Regions from separate parts of the Hoeflea phototrophica DFL-43 genome, predicted to be linked through region 3. Evidence: predicted binding sites of a transcription regulator. Region 3 holds the regulator's gene; each other region holds the start of a gene.
The links. Region 3 encodes PhoB, which activates phosphate uptake and scavenging genes when phosphate is short. Its sites were predicted from a motif close to TGTCATNNANCTGTCAT; they were not measured.
Positions count from the first base shown of each region.

Region 1 (5,267 bases), 1.9 Mb from region 3:
AGCGAGACCTGTTATCGTTACAGTGCAAAGCTGAACGACGAGAATGAGCATATTGCCGATCTCCTGATCGGACTGACGAGGGCCAAGAAGACCTGGGGTTTTGGCCTGTGCTTCCTGTATCTGCGCAACGTCCAGGGACATCGTTGGAACCACAAGCGTGTCTATCGCATCTACCGCAAACTGGAACTGAACCTGCGGATCAAGCCGCGTAAGCGTTTGAAGCGGGACAAACCGGATGCACTGGCCGTCCCGGATCAGCCAAACCTGGTCTGGTCCATGGACTTCATGGCGGACCGTCTGGAGGATGGAAGGCAGTTCCGGCTGTTGAATGTCCTTGACGACTTCAACCGCGAAGGGCTCGGCATCGAAGTGGATTTCTCGCTTCCCGCCGAGCGCGTCATCCGCAGTCTGAACCAGATCATCGAATGGCGCGGCAAACCGATGTCGATACGAGTCGATAACGGCCCCGAATATGTCAGTGGTAAACTGATGGAGTGGGCCGAAACACAAGGCATCGCGTTGAGCCACATTCAGCCCGGCAAGCCGCAGCAAAATGCCTATGTCGAGCGCTACAACCGCACAGTCCGGCATGAATGGCTCGACCAATACATCATCGAAAGCATCGAGGAGGCACAGGAGTTCGCCACGCAATGGCTATGGACCTATAACAACGAACGGCCCAATATGGGCATCGGCGGCATAACTCCCGCACAGAAACTCAAAATGGCCGCGTGAATTCTACCGCCGAGCCCCGTTAAAAACGGGGGGATTACCCCCTCACCTGCAATTTCTAGCACTTAGCCTTCGGCTAAGACGCTGAAATTGCCTCCTCTCCCACAAGGGGAGAGGAGGAAACCGGAAAGCCAAGAAACTAGCGCCGCGCCTTGCGCGCCGCGTAGCGCTTGTCGCGCTTTTCCTTCATGGCGGCCATGTCGGCGACGGCGCGTTCGGCGCGGGCGGCTTCATCGGCCTCGCGGGCGATGGCTTCGGCGTGTTCGGCGGCGTAGGCCGCTTCGGCGTCGGCGGCATCCTGGGCGGCCTTGAGAGCCTGTTCTTCGAGCTTCACCCGCTCACGCTCGGCGCGGCGCTCTTCGCGCGCCTTGGCGATCGCCTCGCGTTCGGCGCGTTTGGCAATCATTTCCGGGTCATCCGCCTTCGGCGCGGCCTTCATTTTGTCCAGAAGCCGCTGTTTGGCCTCCATGGCATCCTGACGGCGGTCGGTGAAGGTGGTGCGTACTTGCTTTTTCAAACCTGATTTTCCTGGGTAGGGATCAATGCCGGGAACCCGGCAGGCCGCCAATTGCGGCGATCACCCTGCTGTGTGACGCCCCGGGAGCCATTGCGCAACCCTAAGGGCCGTTTTGAGACCAAACATTTCGCCGCAGGCCACACTCAGGCCTGCGGCATCGTGGCTGCCGGCGCAAAAGACGGGAAACCGCCGCAAGCTGCCCCGATGCTATTTGAGGCCCATGCAGCTTGCATAATAGCTCACGGTTGCAGGCCAGTCGGAGAACATGCCGGCAATGCCCACATCCTGCGCCAGCACATCGAGAACCTCGTACATCTGGCCGTCGCTTGAAATCACGTCGCTCACCGACTGGTAGTACCAGCCGCCGCCGCTGTTGAGCGGGCCGGAGCGTTCAAACGACCAGGAAATGATGTTGAGACCGGCCTTGCGCGCTTCGAGAGCGTAGGCAGACGGCACGATCTTGCCGTTCTCCACCGTGAGCAGCACCCAGATCGGCGGCGCGATGTAGCGAACGCCCTTGTCCGCAAGTTCCTGCATCGACGGTTTCAGGGTCTCGGGCTTGAGCGGATCAAACCCGTTGTCGCTGTAGCGGCCATCGAGATAGACCGCCTGGGCTCCGAATTCCGGCTCGTTTTCGATCCAGTAGAGAACATCCTCGAGATTGAAGGATTGCGGCCAGACATCGGAGGCCGGAATGCCAGCCTCCTTGTACTCGTCGATCATCTTCTGCGCGTAATCGGCCTGGGTGAAGCCGTCAAACGGCATCTCCACCGATGGCGATTTGAGCTCGGGCGTGAACTTGGCCCCAAGCGAGGCGATCAGCGCGATCGACTGCTTGTGGGTCATCACCGTGCCCCCGGCAGCGGCATAGAGATCGGTGCGCCATTTGGCGGTCCCGTCCATATACTCATCCACCGTCTGCGCCGCGGAATTGGCGGCATCCATCTTGCCGTTTAGCGTCAGGAACTCGTCGAGCGTGATGTCGGAGGTGCGGCACTCCGCCGATGCCTTGCCGTCAGCGGTTGCGGGAGTGAAGCCCTTGGTGCAATTGCCCGCCAGATCCGTGGCCAGAATGTTGGTGGTGGTGTGCAGATCGTTCTGCGCATGGCGGCAGACCAGCTCCTTGTCCCTGGTGAAGGTCACATCGCACTCGATGATCCCTGCCCCCATCGCCGCCGCCGCCTCATAGGATTCCTTGGTATGCTCGGCAAACTGCAGCGGCGCCCCGCGGTGGCCGATGGAAAACAGCGTCTTGTCAACAGGTTCGCCCATGCAGGCCATCAGCTTGTCCTTGAGCGCGCGATCGGCCATCTTGCCCACCAGAAATCCGGGGCGCGGCCCGACCTGAACATCGGAAGCTAAGGCAGCGCCGGCAAACGGCACGGCGCACAACAGCGCGGCAAGGGCAAGACGGGCGGGGTTTGACATGACGGATACCTCCAATGGATCAAGGCGAAACTGCTAGGCGATCAGCATTACAGTCATGTGTCAGGCGATGGCTTGGCCCCAGGAAAGGCACACACGCGGGCAAGAACCGCTTTCCCCAAGCATACACCAGCGCTACACCACCCGCACATCAACCCAGTAAGTGAGCGATATGAGCGACGAAACGCGAGACAGCAACGGAACCGCATTGGCCGACGGCGACAATGTCACCGTGATCAAGGATCTCAAGGTCAAGGGCACCTCGTCCACCATCAAGCGGGGCACGCTGGTCAAGGGCATCCGCCTGACTGGCAATCCCGACGCGGTCGAATGCCGGGTCGAGAAGATCAAGGGACTGGTGCTCAGAACCGAGTTTCTGAAAAAGGCCTGAGTGCACACCGAATCAGGTGCCGCAATAGGTGGTGTAGGCTCCCAAATCGGAAGGCGCGCCGAGTGCAAAGACCTCGAGTCCCGGCCTCTCGGTGAAGGGATCCGCCAGCACATCAACCAACCGCTCGAACGGCGCCAGATCACCCCTGGTGGCGGATTCCAGAGCCGCCTCGACCATGTGATTGCGCGGGATATAGACCGGGTTGGCTTTGTTCATGGCGGCAATTCTGGTCTCAGCGGGCGCATCCTCACGCTCAAGCCGTGACTGCCAGAGCGGCAGCCAGACATCGAACCCGGCGGGATTGGCAAACAGCGCACGGCTTGCAGATGCGTCACCTGCCACAGTTTTTGAAAGACTGCGGAAGACGCGGGTGAAATCGGCGTTCTGGGTCTCAAGCACCGAAAGCAGCCCGGTGGCAAGCTCCAGGTCCTCTGCCTCTTCGCGGACCATGCCGAGCTTTGTGCGCATGCCTGTGAGCCACGCACGCTGATAGGCTGCGGGAAAGCCGTTGATCACCTCGCCCGCCTTGGCCACCGCATCCTCGCTGTCATCGGGATTGATCAGATCAAGCAGGGTTTCGGCCAGCCGCGCCAGGTTCCACTGTGCGATCTGCGGCTGATTGCCATAGGCATAGCGACCGGTGTGGTCGATCGAGCTGAACACCGTTGCCGGATCATATCCGTCAATGAAGGCGCACGGGCCATAATCGATGGTCTCGCCGGAAATCGTCATATTGTCGGTGTTCATCACCCCGTGCACGAAACCGAAGAGCATCCATTGCGCAATCAGCGCCGCCTGCCGGTCACGCACGGCCGCTAGAAGCCCGAGATAGCGCCCCGGCTGCCCGGCAAGCTCCGGATAGTGCCGGTCAATGGCGTAGTCGGCCAATTGCCTGAGCTTTTCGGTCTCGCCACGCGCGGCAAAGAATTGGAATGTCCCCACGCGCAGATGGCTCGATGCCACCCGCGCCAGAACCGCGCCCGGCTCAAGCCCGTTCTGGCGCATGATGTCTTCGCCGGTTGTCACCGCTGCCAGTGCTCGCGTGGTCGGCACGCCAAGCGCATGCATGGCTTCGCCGATGATGTATTCGCGCAGCACCGGACCGATCACCGCCTTGCCGTCGCCACCGCGCGAGAACGGCGTCCGTCCGGACCCCTTGAGATGGATGTCCCGGCGCACGCCGCCAGCGTCGATCACCTCGCCGAGAAGCAGAGCGCGCCCATCGCCAAGCTGCGCCGAAAACCCGCCGAACTGATGCCCCGCATAGGCCATCGCCAGCGGTGACGCGCCCTCGGGCGCAGTATGTCCGGCAAAGATCGCAGCGCCTTCATCGCTGTCGAGCGCCGCCGGATCCAGCTGCAGCTCCTTAGCAAGAGCCCCGTTGAACCTTACCATCTTCGGAGCCGGAACCTCCGCACCCTTCCAGGGCACGTAAAACCCCTCGAGCTCCCGCGCATAGCTGTTGTCGAAATTGAACATCTGAGATCCCATGTCGCTGTTTCCCGGCATCAACCCGGCTCAAGCCGGCTTTGAAAATGCGAGCGACCGGCTTTCGCCGGTCACCCTAGTCCCGATCATGGGTGTATTTCCAGCAGTCTATTCGGCCGCATCCCGCTTCGGCAGCACCCAGTCCGGCCGCACGAAATGGCAGGTGTAGCCGTGCGGAATGCGCTCGAGATAGTCCTGATGCTCCGGTTCGGCCTCCCAGAAATCACCGACGGGCTCAACCTCGGTCACGACCTTGCCTGGCCACAGACCGGAGGCGTTGACATCGGCAATGGTGTCGACCGCAATCGCCCTCTGCCGGTCGTCCGCATAGTAGATCGCCGAACGGTAGGACATGCCGCGGTCATTGCCCTGCCGGTTGGGCGTGGTCGGGTCATGGATCTGGAAGAAAAACTCCAGCAGCTCCCGGTAGCTGATCCGGTTCGGATCATAGTTGATCTCGATGCCTTCAGCATGGGTGCCATGATTGCGATAGGTGGCGTTCTTCACATCCCCACCAGTATAGCCCACACGGGTCTTGATGACACCGGGCATCTTGCGGATCAGATCCTGCATGCCCCAGAAGCAGCCACCGGCCAGTACAGCACGTTCGCTCATTCAGATATCCTCCACCTGATTAATGTAGTCGCCATAGCCCTCGGCCACCATGTCCGCCTTCGCAATGAAGCGCAGCGAGGCCGAATTGATGCAGTATCG
Region 1 covers NZ_CM002917.1:2,507,961-2,513,227, forward strand. The annotation lists one part of gene HPDFL43_RS11945 (IS3 family transposase) at 1-735, shown strand, start outside; gene HPDFL43_RS11950 (DUF6481 family protein) at 872-1,249, opposite strand; gene HPDFL43_RS11955 (glycerophosphodiester phosphodiesterase family protein) at 1,457-2,677, opposite strand; gene HPDFL43_RS11960 (alkylphosphonate utilization protein) at 2,847-3,065, shown strand; gene HPDFL43_RS11965 (protein adenylyltransferase SelO) at 3,078-4,556, opposite strand; gene msrA (peptide-methionine (S)-S-oxide reductase MsrA) at 4,662-5,168, opposite strand; gene msrB (peptide-methionine (R)-S-oxide reductase MsrB) at 5,169-5,267, opposite strand, start outside.
Region 1: HPDFL43_RS11955 (glycerophosphodiester phosphodiesterase family protein) is a predicted target of PhoB. The motif match lies at 2,724-2,740, and genes of this name have one in related genera.

Region 2 (5,267 bases), 2.0 Mb from region 3:
TCGCGGTGCTTGAGGACCTTGGCTTCGGGCTTGATCTGACGGCCTGTGCTGCGACCGGGGCAAGCGAAGATCTTGTCTATGTGTCTCCCAAGTCAGGCCGTGCGGTTTCGGCGGCGGCCGGTGCGCCATGGGCGGAGAGAATGCTGGCCTTGCCGGCGTTTCTCGCTGACCGGTCTCAGGCTTGCGGTGATGCTCAGATGCTGGCGCACGGGTTCAAGTTGTCGGGGTATTTCCTCGACCGTCATGTCTTCGAGCCACGTGGCATTGAAGCGCCGATCAGCCGCGAGAGTTTTTGCACTGCGGCGCTCAAGGCGATGTCGCAGGTGACTGCATCCGATGATGAAACCCAGGAAACATTGCCATGAATGATGACGCGACGGATTTTCGTTCATTGCAATCTGCCGGCGTGGTGCCGCTTGATCTGGTGGCGCGGGAGAGCGGTCTGTCGGTAATGCAGGGCATTCTTGAGGGCCGGCTGCCCGGTGCGACAATCGCCCGGACGCTGAATTTCTGGCTCAGCAAGGTGGAGGAGGGCACCGTTGCCTTTACCGGCGCGCCCAATGGCGAGCATCTCAATCCGCTCGGCACCGTGCATGGTGGATGGGCAGCGACGATCATGGATTCAGCACTTGCCTGCGCGGTGATGACCACATTGGTGCCGGGTGAGGGCTACACGACCGTGGAATTCAAGGTCAATCTCACGCGGCCGATCCTGCCCGATACGGGAGAGTTCGTCTGTGAGGGCAGGGTGGTGCATCGTGGCAGGACAACCGCCACCTCGGAGGCCTATCTGCGCGATGGAGCCGGCAAGCTTCTGGCCCATGGGACCGAGACCTGCGCGATTTTTCCGATCGCCAAGCTGATGCGCTGAGGCGCAATCCGCGGCAGGAAAAATGATCGCAGCATGCAAAAAGGGCGCCCGGGAGCGCCCTTTTCGATTTCCTGACTGCGTTGATGATCAGGCCATGCCGATCTTGCCGCCGCCCTGTTTGGTGACCGCCACAACAGCCGGGCGCACCGGCATGTCATCGCGGAAATCAGGCCAGCGGGTGGCGGGCTGCTCATAAGTGGCGAGGCCTTCATCGCCCGGATGCTGAACAGCGAGGAAGACTGTTTCACCGGTGGGATCGAACAGCGGACCGCACATCTCGGCGCCGACCGGAACCCGGAAGAACAGTTTGGAGGTGGCGCGAGCATCACCCTCCGTGTCAACGGCCCAAAGGCCATCGGTGCGGCCGGTCTTTTTGGCCGAGTTGCCGTCGGTGGATACCCAGAGGCGGCCATCGGCGTCGATGGCGCAGTTGTCGGGCATGCCGAACCAGCCATCCTTGGTGGTGGCGGAGGAGAAGCTGGCGCCGACTTCGGCAACAGACGGATCACCGCATTTGATCAGGATTTCCCAGGTCGACTTGGTGGCGGCGAAATCGCCATCGGTTTCGCTGATTTCGATGATGTGACCGAAGGCATTGTCGGCGCGCGGGTTGGCGGCGTTCTCGTCGCCAGCCTTGCGGCGGGTGTTGTTGGTCAGCATGCAATAGACCTTTCCGGTCATTGCGTTGGGCTGAACGTCTTCGGGGCGGTCCATCTTGGTGGCGCCCAGAAGATCGCCTGCGCGACGGGCTTCAATCACCACATCGGCCTGGCTCGTGAAGCCGTTGTCGGCGTTGAGCGGGCCTTCTCCATGAACCAGTGGCATCCAGTCGAGCGTACCGTCCGCATTGAAGCGCGCCACATAGAGCGTGCCATCGTCGAGCAGGTCCATATTGGCTGCACGGTCGTCCGGATTGTAGGTTCCTGCGGTGACGAACTTATAGACATAGTCGAAACGCTCGTCGTCGCCGCAATAGAACACCACGCGGCCATCCTTGTTGAGCACGCTTTCAGCGCCTTCGTGCTTCATGCGGCCCAGTGCAGTCCGCTTCTTCGGCACAGAATTGGGATCCGTCGGGTCGACTTCGACCACCCAGCCGAAGCGGTTGGGCTCGTTGGGCTCCTTGGAAACGTCGAAGCGGTCATGATGAGTGCCCCAATTGTACCATCCCCTTGGGGCGCCATAACGCTCGTAGTTCACGGTCTCGGGATGGCCTTCGGGCAGTTCTCCGACGAAGTAGCCGTGGAAGTTTTCCTCAGCCATCAGCCATGTGCCCCAGGGGGTGACGCCACCGGCGCAGTTGTTGAGCGTGCCGAGGACCTTGGTGCCTGAAGGATCTGCATTTGTTTTGACACGGTCGTGACCGGCGGCCGGACCGGAGAGCGCCATTTCGGTTCCCACATGAAGGCGGCGGTTCATGGTGCCGTCAAGAACCGGTACCCACTTGCCATTCTCCTTGCGGATTTCGATCACGGTGCCGCCATGGGCCGCCATTTCGATGTCGACGATGTCCTTGGTGAACTCGCCCATCATCACCTTGTCCTTGCCTTCACCATCCTTGCCGATCGAAGCCCAGTTGGGGAACATCAGTTCGGCATTGGTGTATTCGTGGTTGACCACCAGCAGGCCATGGTCGTCAGCACCATCGAGCGGGATGAAGCCGACATAATCGTTGTTGTAGCCAAACTGCTTGGACTGGCTCTCAGCGGTCTGGTTCATCGGATCGAACTCGGGCGAGTCGGCGAAAACCTTGTCTCCCCAGCGCAGCAGCACATCGGCGTCGTAGCCTTCGGCAACATGATGGGTTTCGTCGACCCCGGCCTCGACTTCGGTGAAGGAGAATGCGCTCACGCCTTCGGCACGGGCCTCATCAGCGATCATCAGCGCCAATGGGCTGACGGTGGTGGCAATGGCGGTGACGGCCAGCGATCCGCCAAGGAAGCCGCGGCGTGAAAAGCGGCGATTGATGACATCGCCCATGGTTGGATTGTCCGAGGTGTTGCGACCGACATCTTCTTCGGCTTCGCGGATCTCGGTAAGGTTGATCATCTCGTCTTCTGGCTTGAACATCTCGTTCATGGCTATCTCCATCGTTTTGACATGACCCCGATGGCAGCAAATGTACCAATTTCAGTAACAGGCGTATGACAAATTACGTGTCGCAGCGCGCATTGTTTGTGTGCATCAAGTCCGCCTGCTGGAGGTCTTGCGCGACAACGCAGCCTATCCTTTACCAGTCTGACCAGGATCTCGTTCCTGTCAGAAAAACAAACAACGCAATCCATTAGGCCGCGGATCATGTCGATCCGGTCCGTGAGCGTTTCAGCAATAAGCCGGGCGGGAGCTGCGGTCACTTGGACCGCAAGGCGTTGATTGGAAGAGCTTATTCAGCTGGCGCCAGTGCGGATCGGTCGACTGCCTGTTCCCGGATCGGCCAATGCACCACGGCTGCAAACAGCCCGAGCGCCACGCCCAACCACCAGACCGGGTCATAAGAGCCGAAAATGTCATAGAGATAGCCGCCGAGCCAGACCCCCAGGAAGGAGCCGACCTGATGGGAGAAGAACACCACGCCTCCAAGCATTCCCAGATGGCGGGTGCCGAACATGATCGCCACCAACGCGTTGGTGGGCGGGACGGTGGAGAGCCATAGCAATCCCATGACGATGGCGAAGACAACCACCGAGGTCGGTGTCTGCGGCAGCAGCAGGAAGGCGGTGACCGCGATCGAGCGGCCGATGTAAATCAGCGACAGGAAAACAGGTTTTGAATGGCGTTGGCCGATCACGCCGGAGGCGAGCGAGCCGATGATGTTGAAGAAGCCGATCAGTGCTATCGACAGCACCGCGTAGGTGGCTGGTATGTTGATGTCTCCGAGATAGGCGGGGAAATGGGCGGTGATGAAGGCAACCTGAAAACCGCAGACAAAAAACCCCGACACCAGCAGCACGAAACTGCGATGGCCGAAGGCTTCGCGCAGCGCTTCGCCGATGGTCTGCTCTATGTCGGTCTGCTTCTGGCTTCCGGACGATGAATTGCCGCGCAGCGGGATGGCAATGACCGGGATGATCAGCATCATGATTCCGAGCCAGACCAGCGCATCCGACCAGCCGAGCGCATCGATCAGTCCCTGGCTCAGGGGCGCGAAAACGAACATGCCTGCCGAGCCGGCGGCGGTTCCGAAGCCAAAGGCAAGAGAGCGCTGCTCGGGTGCCACATTGCGGGCAAAAGCCGCAAGAATCACACCAAATGAGGCCGAGGCGATGCCCAGGCCCACCAGCACGCCGCCGCCGATATGCAGCCACACCGGGCTGTCGGCATTTGCCATCATCAACAGCCCCGCAGAATAGATCAGGGCTGACAGGGCCAGCACGCGCCAGGAGCCATATTTGTCGGCGATTGCCCCGAAGATCGGCTGTCCGATGCCCCAGAACAGGTTCTGGATCGCCATGGCGAGGCCGAAAGTGGTCCGGTCCCATCCGGTGTCGGCGAGCATCGGCAACTGGAAGAAACCCATCGCCGAACGTGGCCCGAATGACAGCAGTGCGATCAGGCAGCCGGAAATGATGATCAGCCACGGCAATGGCGGGCTGGCTGAGGCAGTGCTTTTGACGGACATGGAAGGCTCCTGATCTGAAGCGCGACTTTACGCAATCCAACGCATTGGACAAGCGCATATATTTGTAGTTTTTGATCAATGGAATTGATCAGTCGCCCTTGCGCAGGCTTGCCGGTTTGGTGATGTTTGCTGGTGTTGCCCTTGCGCGAGCGCTGGATGAAGACCACAATTCCTTCGATTCTGACAGAGGGACTGGTGCTGCGCCATTTGGTTTCATCTCAGCCAAATGGCACGCGCCAGGACAAGGGCTGCGTTGTTCGCGAACCCGTCGGGTGGTCTGCCTGCTCGCTTGCAATCAGCCATTCGACGCCTTATGTAAATTGTTCACCGGCATTGCCGGTTTCTTTTGGATGCAATTATGCTCAAAATGAGCATAATTGATTTGACGGGAGGGTTTGCAATGACCCGTTTGGACACGACCAACGGTGGCAGGGCGGGTAAGCGCCTGGTGAGTGCGGCGGAGAGGTTTGGGACCCTGGAGCGGCCGGAGCTCAAATACACGCCTGCGGTGGCGCGCGAGACGGCGCATCTTTATGAGCGTGTGCGCGACCATATTCCGGAAATCGAATGGCCGGTCTATGCGCCTTATGTGCACGCGATCAACCGCATCAAGAAGGAGCGGGGGGCCGCGATCCTCGCGCACAATTACCAGACCCCGGAAATCTTCCATTGTGTTGCCGACATCGTTGGAGACTCGCTGCAGCTGGCGCGCGAGGCGACGCTGGTGGATGGCGAGATCATCATCCAGTGCGGCGTGCATTTCATGGCCGAGACTTC
Region 2 covers NZ_CM002917.1:3,083,561-3,088,827, reverse strand. The annotation lists gene recO (DNA repair protein RecO) at 1-365, shown strand, start outside; gene HPDFL43_RS14615 (PaaI family thioesterase) at 362-871, shown strand; gene HPDFL43_RS14610 (PhoX family protein) at 959-2,950, opposite strand; gene HPDFL43_RS14605 (MFS transporter) at 3,255-4,490, opposite strand; gene nadA (quinolinate synthase NadA) at 4,891-5,267, shown strand, end outside.
Region 2: HPDFL43_RS14610 (PhoX family protein) is a predicted target of PhoB. The motif match lies at 3,005-3,021, and genes of this name have one in related genera.

Region 3 (5,267 bases):
TGTGTGTCATCGGTCAGCGCGTTGATCACCGGCACGGTGGCATGTTCGGCCAGTTCCAGCATGCGCTCGTGATCCATGGTGCGGATCATGATGATGTCGACATAGCGCGAGAGCACCTTGGCGGTATCGGCAATGGTTTCTGCACGGCCAAGCTGCATCTCGGTGCCGGACAGGAACAGGGTCTCGCCGCCCAATTGACGCATGCCGACATCAAACGACACGCGGGTACGGGTGGACGGTTTTTCGAAGATCATCGCCAGCATCTTGCCTGCAAGCGGACGATCACCGCCCGAGGAGGATTTGGCGGCACGTGCTGCATCAATCATGGCGCGCAGTTCTGCGGCGCTGACAGCAGAAAGATCAAGGAAATGCCGGGGCGCGGCGGCTGTGGTCTCAGTCATGATAAAGGGTCCAGTCAGCTGGATTTGGGAGATAGCATTTCGAGCGCCGCCTCGATCCTGTGGAGCGCTTCGCGGACTTCCTCGACAGACACGATCAACGGTGGCAAGAGCCGCACGACATTGTCACCCGCCGGCACCGCTAGCAAATGCTCGTTGCGCATCGCCGTGACCAGATCCGCATTGGACTTGGCGCATTTGATGCCGGTCAGAAGCCCGATGCCGCGGATGTCTTCAATCAGGTCCGGATAGCGGTCCTTGAGAGAGGCGAGGCCCTGGCGCAACACCAGCGTGACATCGTTGACATGGGTAAGGAAACTGTCCTCAAGCACCACATCGAGCACGGCGTTGCCAACAGCCATGGCCAGCGGATTTCCGCCATAGGTGGTGCCATGGGTGCCCAGCGTCATGCCGTCCGCCGCCTCGGCCGTTGCCAGGCAAGCACCGAAGGGGAAGCCGCCGCCAATGCCCTTGGCCACGGCCATGATGTCTGGTGTGATGCCTGCCCATTCATGGGCAAACAGCATTCCTGTGCGGCCAACGCCGGATTGAACCTCATCCAGGATCAGCAGAATACCGTGCTCGTCGCACAGGTCCCGCAGACCGCGCAGGCATTCCTTTGGCAGCGGGCGAATGCCGCCCTCTCCCTGCACGGGCTCAACCAGAATGGCAGCGGTTTCGTCATTGATCGCGGCCTTGATTGCCTCGTGATCGCCGAACGGAACCTGATCGAAGCCTTCAACCTTGGGGCCGAAGCCCTCGAGGTATTTTGCCTGGCCGCCGGCGGCGATGGTGGCCAGCGTGCGGCCATGAAAGGCGCCTTCAATGGTGATGATGCGATAACGCTGCGGCTGGCCATTTACATAGAAATGCCGCCGCGCTGTCTTGATCGCGCATTCCAGTGCTTCCGCACCCGAATTGGTGAAGAACACCTTGTCGGCAAAGGTCGCCTCGGTCAAACGCTCGGCGAGCCGGGTCTGATCGGGAATTTCCTGCAGATTGGAAAGGTGCCAAAGCTTGTCGGCCTGGGATTTCAGCGCCTCGACCAGATGCGGATGAGTGTGGCCAAGCGAGGTGACCGCTATGCCTCCGGCAAAATCGAGATAGCGTTCGCCCGCCGGTGTCTCCAGCCAAACGCCATGCCCGCGCTCAAACACGATGGGTGAGCGGCTATATGTTTCGTAAAGCGGCTTGGCGTCAGCCATGCGCCCGTCTCCCATATGAACCCGGCCGGAATTGTGAATGCCGGAACTTGATGATGGCGTGTGCCAGAAGGACCGTCAAAAACCTTGCCGGAAAACCAAAACGCCGCCCTTCCGGGGCGGCAGGCGCACTATTTACAATTCACTGTGTGCTGTCAATGAGACTGCGGTTTCCCGTAGTGTTACGACGGTGTGGCAGGTGTTTTAGCATTCCGCTGGCTGCCAAAACTCGAACCGGTCACCACACCGCAGATCCGAACCCGACTGTGGTGCTGCGCTGCCGGTAAGTTGGGGAAAACCAAAAAAACGAATCACCTGGAATCCGCTGACTCTTGTAACCGAGTCTGCGTAGCTCTACGTTGAGCCTACGAATTAGACGTTCGCGGCGGACACTAATTTCCTCAATGTAACCGAGTGCTACAGCTCCGGCCATCCGGAGCAGCGAAGAGGGATTCTGCCATCCCAAGACACGGGGTAAATGGAGAGAGTGGCATGAACTGGACTGATGAACGAGTTGAAAAACTCACGAAACTCTGGGCGGACGGGCTCAGCGCAAGCCAGATTGCGGCGCAACTCGGCGGCGTAAGCCGCAATGCGGTGATCGGCAAAGTGCACCGGCTCAACCTTCCAGGCCGCGCCAAGAGCGGTGGACAGTCTTCGGTTCGCACCAAACGCACCACTGCAGCACCGCGGGCGCCAGCTTATGCTGGCCGGAACGCAGCGCAGACAACACGTACAGTCAGCCGTTCCAGCGGCGGAGCGGCTCTCAAGCAGGACGTCGAAGCGGTGGCTGTGGAAGACCTCGACACCAGGCCGATGGAAGACGTTGTGGTACCGATTTCGCGCAGGCTCACTCTGGTGGAGCTTTCGGAGCGGACCTGCAAATGGCCGATCGGCGATCCATTGCTCGAAGACTTTCACTTCTGCGGCAATGACTCAGGCGATGCCTCGCCCTATTGCAGCTATCACGCCAAACTGGCGTTCCAGCCATCAAGCGAGCGCAGGCGGGCCCGCTGAACCAGATCGGTTGAAAACGAGCAAAAGCCCGGATCAAATGATCCGGGCTTTTTCATTTTGCAAACTGGATCATGCCTTGATCAGGCTTCAATCGAGTAGCCAGCGCCACGGACCGTGCGGATGATGTCGCGCATTCCGGAAAGATTGACAGCCTTGCGCAGACGGCCGACATGCACATCCACCGTGCGCTCATCGACATAGACATCATGTCCCCAGACACCATCGAGCAGCTGCGCGCGTGAATAAACACGGCCTGGCGAACTCATCAGGAATTCCAGAAGCCTGAATTCGGTGGGTCCAAGCTTGATGTCACGGGCACGGCGGCGGACTCTGTGGGTCTCGCGATCAAGCTCGATATCACCGACCTTGAGCAGGCTGGAGATCACCTCTGGGCTCGCGCGCCGCAACATTGCGCGCACCCTTGCCAGCAATTCCGGCGTCGAGAACGGTTTCACCACATAGTCATCAGCGCCGGTGGCAAGACCGCGGACACGCTCGCTTTCCTCGCCACGCGCCGTCAGCATGATGATCGGCAGACGCTCCGTCTCCGGCCGCGCGCGCAGGCGGCGGCAAAGCTCGATGCCGGAAATGCCAGGTAGCATCCAGTCAAGGATCAGAAGATCAGGCACGCGTTCCTGCAAGTGGATCTCGGCTTCATCACCGCGCAAGACGGCATCGACCTCGTAGCCCTCAGCTTCCAGATTGTACTGCAGCAGGACGGAGAGAGCCTCTTCGTCTTCCACCACGGTTATTCTGGGACTCATCGCCATTGCTTGATGATCTCCCTGAAACTACGCCGCGCCCGGCTCGGGCGCAATCACGCTGGCGGAGTCGTCGTCTTTCGGCCGGTCGCCAGCAAGCTGTTCGCCAGTGGCCACGTAATACACGGTTTCAGCGATGTTGGTGGCGTGATCGCCAATTCGCTCGATGTTCTTGGCACAAAACAGCAGATGCGTGCAGGCCGTGATGTTGCGCGGATCTTCCATCATGTATGTGAGAAGCTCCCGGAAAAGCGAGGTGTAGATCGCGTCGATTTCCTCGTCGCGTTCACGGATCGAATTGGCCAGATCCGGCGAGCGCGTCGAGAAGGCATCAAGCACTTCCTTGAGCTGCGTCAGCGCCAGTTCGGCCAGGTGCTCCAGTCCGCGCACCAGCTTGCGCGGCTGCGCCATGGTGTGCACCGCGATCACCCGCTTGGCGATGTTCTTTCCCAGATCACCGACCCGTTCGAGATCCGAGGCGATCCGGATGGAACCAATGATTTCACGCAGGTCGGACGCCATTGGCTGGCGCTTTGCAATCACCAGAACTGCCTTGTCGTAGATTTCGCGTTCGCCATTGTCGAGCAGCAGGTCCTCGGAGATCACCCGCTGTGCGGTGGCCGAATCCGCGTTGACCAAGGCGGCAACAGCATCGGCGACCATGCGCTCGGCGATGCCGCCCATCTCGGAAAGGCGGCGGTTGAGAAAGCGCAGGTCATCATCATAGGCCGAGACGGTATGTGCATCGGGCATTGCTTGATCCTTCAATCCAAATGTTGCGACGTGACCGGCAGTCGCAAGAAGCCGTGATTTAGCCAAACCGCCCAGTGATGTAGTCCTGGGTCAGCTTTTCATCGGGCTTGGTGAACATCTTGTCGGTCGGACCTTCTTCGATCAGCTTGCCAAGGTGGAACATGGCCGTGCGCTGTGACACACGTGCGGCCTGCTGCATCGAGTGGGTGACGATGACAATGGTGTAGTTGACACGAAGCTCGTCGATCAGTTCCTCGACCTTTGCCGTGGCAATCGGATCAAGCGCTGAACAAGGCTCGTCCATCAGGATCACTTCCGGGCTGACCGCAATGGCGCGCGCGATACAAAGCCGCTGTTGCTGACCACCTGAAAGACCGGTCCCTGCTTCGTGAAGGCGGTCCTTGACCTCTTCGAACAGCCCAGCCTTGATCAGGCTGCGCTCGACAATCTCGTCCATCTCTGCGCGGGTCGAAACCTGGCCATGGATGCGTGGTCCGTAGACGATGTTCTCATAAATCGACTTGGGAAACGGATTGGGTTTCTGAAACACCATACCGACGCGCGCCCGCAGTTCGACCACGTCAATCATCGGGGCATAGATGTTTTCACTGTCGAGTGTGATGTCGCCAGTGACCCGGCAAATATCAATGGTGTCGTTCATGCGGTTGAGACAACGCAGGAAAGTGGACTTGCCGCAGCCGGACGGACCGATCAAGGCGGTCACGCTGTTCTGCCGGATGTCGAGATTGACATCGAAAAGAGCCTGCTTCTCGCCATAGAAAACGCTAACGTCATTTCCACGCATCTTGATGACAGGATTGTCAACCGATGCGTTGACCGCGTCTTCCGTCGCCGCTTCAGACATGATGTTCATCTCCATGTTCCTTTATCCGTTCCGGATCCTTCGAACCCTATTGATTGTAGCCTGATGTCCTTCCAGCGCCTACCATCGGCGTTCGAAGCGACGGCGAAGCAGAATGGCAACAGCATTCATGATGACCAGGAACACCAGCAGCACGATGATTGCACCAGATGCGCGCTCGATAAAAGCCGGGTCACCACGCTGGGTCCAGTTGTAGACTTGAACCGGAAGCGCTGATGCCGGGTCGAAGAACCCCTCAGGCGGCGCGCCGGGA
Region 3 covers NZ_CM002917.1:579,113-584,379, reverse strand. The annotation lists gene argF (ornithine carbamoyltransferase) at 1-401, opposite strand, end outside; gene HPDFL43_RS02770 (aspartate aminotransferase family protein) at 416-1,603, opposite strand; gene HPDFL43_RS02765 (GcrA family cell cycle regulator) at 2,093-2,617, shown strand; gene phoB (phosphate regulon transcriptional regulator PhoB) at 2,698-3,381, opposite strand; gene phoU (phosphate signaling complex protein PhoU) at 3,409-4,131, opposite strand; gene pstB (phosphate ABC transporter ATP-binding protein PstB) at 4,190-5,005, opposite strand; gene pstA (phosphate ABC transporter permease PstA) at 5,075-5,267, opposite strand, start outside.